2 regions of the Salicola sp. Rm-C-2C1-2 genome follow, and region 1 is predicted to be linked to the other one. Evidence: predicted binding sites of a transcription regulator. Region 1 holds the regulator's gene; the other holds the start of a gene.
The links. The regulator PhoB, encoded in region 1, activates phosphate uptake and scavenging genes when phosphate is short. The targets are predictions, from matches to a motif close to TGTCATANNNNTGTCANA.
Positions count from the first base shown of each region.

Region 2: AAF659_RS10145 (alkaline phosphatase PhoX) is a predicted target of PhoB. The motif match lies at 1,423-1,440, and genes of this name have one in related genera.

Region 1 covers NZ_JBEFNF010000002.1:72,340-74,746, reverse strand. Annotated here, with positions in the region: gene ubiA (4-hydroxybenzoate octaprenyltransferase) at 1-727, shown strand, start outside; gene phoB (phosphate regulon transcriptional regulator PhoB) at 786-1,478, shown strand; gene phoR (phosphate regulon sensor histidine kinase PhoR) at 1,494-2,407, shown strand, end outside.
Region 2 covers NZ_JBEFNF010000005.1:94,579-96,985, reverse strand. Annotated here, with positions in the region: gene AAF659_RS10150 (AraC family transcriptional regulator) at 1-104, shown strand, start outside; gene AAF659_RS10145 (alkaline phosphatase PhoX) at 108-1,373, opposite strand; gene argS (arginine--tRNA ligase) at 1,593-2,407, shown strand, end outside.

The DNA of each region.
Region 1 (2,407 bases):
GATCTTCACGCTCGGGGTTTTCCTCATGCGCGCCGCCGGCTGCGTCATCAACGATTACGCGGATCGCAACCTCGACGGTCACGTCAAACGCACCCGCGAACGCCCCCTCGCCACCGGCCGCGTGCGCCCGGGCGAGGCTATCGCTCTGTTCCTGGGCCTCTGTCTGGTTTCCTTCCTGATGGTGGTATTCTTCACTAACCGTCTCACCCTGTGGCTGTCATTCGGTGGCGTGGCACTCGCTTTCATCTATCCGTTCATGAAACGCTACACCCACCTTCCCCAGATTGTACTGGGGGCAGCCTTCTCCTGGGCCGTTCCCATGGCCTGGGCAGCAGAGGCCGGCGAGGTCACCCGGATTGTCTGGCTGCTCTATATCGCCAATCTGGTCTGGACCGTGGCCTATGACACGCTCTACGCCATGGTGGACCGGGACGATGACCTGAAGATCGGCATCAAATCCACGGCCGTATTATTCGGGGATATGGACCGCGCGGCAGTCGCCATCCTCCAGACTACAACCCTACTGACACTGCTCCTTGTGGGCCTCCAGACAAGCCTGGGTGGCCTCTTTATGCTGGGACTTGTGGCCATGGGCGGTCTTTTCGGCTACCAGCAATGGTTGATCCAGGGCCGGGAGCGTGACAGATGCTTTCAGGCCTTCCTGAACAACAACTGGGCCGGCTTCGCCGTGTTCCTGGGACTGGCACTGGATCTGGCGCTGTCATGAATCTGTCACACTAGGGCTGTGTAATGACGCGGTAACCCAATCGAAAGACGTGACCTCCATGACCGAAAAAACCGTCCTGATTGTTGATGACGAGCCCTCCATCCGCGAGATGATCGCCGTAGCGCTGGAAATGGCAGGTTATCACTACCTCGAGGCGGGCGATGCCCGCCAGGCACACGGCCTGATCGTGGATGAACGCCCGGACCTGATCATCCTGGACTGGATGCTGCCAGGCACCTCCGGCATCGACCTGGCACGCCGTCTAAGACGCGACGAGGGCACCGCCGAGATTCCCATCATCATGCTTACGGCGAAGACCGAAGAGGACAACCGGGTACAGGGTCTGGAGGTGGGCGCTGACGACTACATCACCAAACCCTTCTCACCCCGGGAAATGGTGGCCCGTCTCAAAGCCGTATTGCGCCGCTCCACACCACCCGGAACGGACACCCCGGTAGAGATCGGTGGCATACACCTGGACCCTGTGGGGCACTGGGTGACCGTCGACGGTGAAGCTGTCAATATAGGGCCCACTGAATACCGCCTGCTTCAGTTTTTCATGACCCACCCGGACCGGGTTTATACTCGTGAACAGCTTCTTGATCAGGTCTGGGGGGCAGGCATTTACGTCGAAGAGCGCACGGTGGACGTGCACATACGCCGCTTGCGCAAGGTTCTGGGCGAGGTTCACGGCAAACTTGTGCAGACAGTGCGGGGTGCCGGCTATCGGTTTTCCACGCGTAAACAGTAAATAGGCAGGCATGCCATGAGTACAGGCCTGAAAAAGCATCTGCGCCGACTGTCACTTCTGCTGATCGCGTCGCTGCTGATCGGGTCAATGACCAGTCGGCCCGCCCTGCTGCTCGCCGTGGCCTTGGCAGTCTACGCCGGCTGGATGCTGCACCGGCTGATCCAGCTCCAGAATTGGCTCAAACGCAGCAGCCGCGAAGCCGAACCGCCAGAAGCCCCCGGACTCTGGGGTGAGATCCTGGACGACATCCACCGCCTCCAGAAACGCCATCTGCATACGCGGGACCGGCTCCAAAGCATGATCAATCGGGTCCGGGAATCCACTAATGCACTGCGTGACGGCGTCATCATGACCGACGCCGACGGCGCCATGGAGTGGTGGAATCAGTCAGCAGAAAACCTCTGCGGCTTCGACAGCCGCCAGGACCGCGGCGAATTCATCCATAACCTGATCCGTACCCCCGAGTTCCGGGACTATTTCGTGGCGAAGCAGTATTCGGAGCCGCTCGAGATCGAATCACCGGCGCGGCCACGCACAAGGCTGCAAATTGAGATCAATCTGTTCGGCGAGGAGGACCGGCTGATCACCGTCAAGGATGTCACCAGACTCTACCAACTCGAGACGATGCGGCGGGATTTCATCAGCAACGTCTCCCACGAGATGCGTACACCGCTGACAGTACTGAACGGCTACCTGGAAACGCTTGCGGAGCAGACTGACCGCATGCCGGCTGGCTGGCAGCGCCCGATGGAAGCAATGCGCCACCAGGCTAACCGTATGGAAGCGCTGATCACAGACCTGCTGCTTCTGTCGCGTCTCGAGACCAGTGACCGTAATACCAGCGATGCGCAATGTGTGCCGGCGGATCTGCTGCGCCAAATCCAGCAGGATGCCATGGCCCTGAGCGGCGACCAGGGGCACGAGATTGC
Region 2 (2,407 bases), on a different contig from region 1:
TCGCGGAACGGCTAAGCCATGGTGACAGAGCCAATTTCCGCCGCAGTTTCCGACGCTGGACGGGCATGACGCCCGCCCACTTTCAGATGTGGCTCATGCCCTGATATTCAGACCACGCCGAGAATGGCGCTCAGCTCATAGATGCGACCATCATCCGACTCCCCGGTCTGCCCTCTCTGGGAGCTGAAATAGAGCCGATTACCATCCGGAGAAAAGGCTGGTCCGCAGATCTCGCTGTCCCTGTGCCCTACAAAATCCACCACTGGCGTGGCGATCATATCCGGCCCCAGCACCACTAGGCGCATTTCGGGGCCATCCTCGGCCACAATAACCTCGCCACGCTGCGACACGGTCACGTTATCCACATCAGCGATGGTGGGATCCAGTGATCCACGCTGCCCATCATAGACCACCTGAAGCCGATCACTACCAGGCTCCAGCAGCCAGACACGGTTATCACCCTTGGTCGCAAAAAAGATGCGATCCTCGTGATACCAGATGCCCTCGCCGCCATCGAAACGGGTAGCATTACCGAGCTGCCTGCGCGTTGGCGTATCACCCTGGAACAGTGGATCCGGTACCGGTTCCCAGCGCACGACCACCTCCTCGCGACTCGGATCGGATTCGGCTATCAGCGCTTCCAGGACGCCCTCTGAGAGATCGGGTTTATCACCTTCCGGCCAGTGTACCGGTGTAAACCGGTAGAGCAGACCATCCGGCTCATCTTCGGTCAGAAAAAGATAACCGTTAACCGGATCAACCGCCACCGCCTCGTGCTTGAAGGTTCCCAGAGCGGGACGCACCGTCGCCTCCTGCTGACCCATAGGATCACACTCGAACACCTGTCCCTGCTCATACTCTTCGCAGGTAAGCCAGGTCCGCCAGGGCGTGGGACCACCCGCGCAATTGGCTTGCGTACCGGAACAGATACCGTAGGCATCGATAACGTCGCCATCCTGGCTGAAGCGAAGAGCCCCGACGCCGCCCTGTTCCGGCGCCCGTACCTCGCTGTTGGACACATAGATCCAACCCCCATCCTCTGTTGCAAAGGTGGCGCCACCGTCTGGCACCGGATGCCAATGGTAATCACTGCCCGGGACAGGGGCGGATCCGCTGCGTGCCACCTCGCGGATACGCGTACCGGATGGAATCCAGACCTCGGTGTCCCCTACAGTCGCACGGGTACGCCGTCGTGCCGCCTCCGCCAGACGTGCAGGCTCAAGCGCACTATCGGCCGCTGTCGCTCGAGGCGCACCGCATCCCCATAGGCCAAGCCCACCAGCAACGACGCCCGCGCCCACCAGCGACTGCTGGAGAAAGCGCCGGCGATCCGGCTGAACGCCTGAGTCCGGGGTTTGGTTGTCAGTGGCCATCAGAGGTTCTCCTTAGCTTGCGGTAATTTCCATCACTATGAAAAAGCGCCATTACAGATCAGTGACACCGACACTAATCCGGATGGCCTTGAATGACCCCTGATTGAGTCTCACCCCTGATTCACCGATAATGGCGCCATTCAACATCGACCGGACACAACCACGTCCTTTTCCAGGCAGACACCTAAAAGCCCAAACGCACACCAGGCCCTGTTCCCAATGAAAGACCGCATCGCCGACCTGCTCCAAAACGCTGTTGAAAACCTCACCGCCGAAGGGGTTATCCCCACCGAAGCCGCCCCCACCGTCGAGGTGGAGCCAGCACGCGACCGTAACCACGGCGATTTTGCCAGCAACGTCGCCCTCAAGGCCGCCAAGCCGGCGGGCATGAACCCCTGGGATCTGGCGGAAAAGATTGTAGCGGCACTGCCTGGTGACAGCTCGATCCGGAAGGTTGAAATCGCCGGCCCGGGCTTTATCAACCTCTTTGTCAGCAGCGTCAGCCAGTTCGATATCCTGCGTACCATCCGCGAGCAGGGGCGGGCGTTCGGTCGCCAGAACCTGGGCCAGAACAAATCGGTGCAGGTGGAATTCGTCTCTGCTAACCCCACAGGCCCCCTGCATGTGGGCCATGGCCGCGGTGCCGCCTACGGCGCCAGTGTCTCTGACCTGCTGGAGGCCGTGGGCTACCGCGTTCACCGCGAGTACTACGTGAATGACGCCGGCCGCCAGATGAGTATTCTCGCGCTCAGTGTCTGGCTTCGGTATCTGGAGCAGGGTGGCGAAACCTTCACTTTCCCTGCCAACGGCTACCAGGGGGACTACATCCTGCCGATCGCCCGCCAACTGCGCACGGATGAGGGCGACGACCTGCAGCATCCCGCCGCGAGCGTATTCGATGGCATTCCAGCTGACGAGCCTGGCGGCGGGGATAAAGAAGCCCATATTGACGCACTGGTCCAGCGCGCCCGAACCCTCATCGGTGAGCAGGCTTTCGCCCGCGTCTTTGATCTGGCCCTCAACGCCATCCTTAC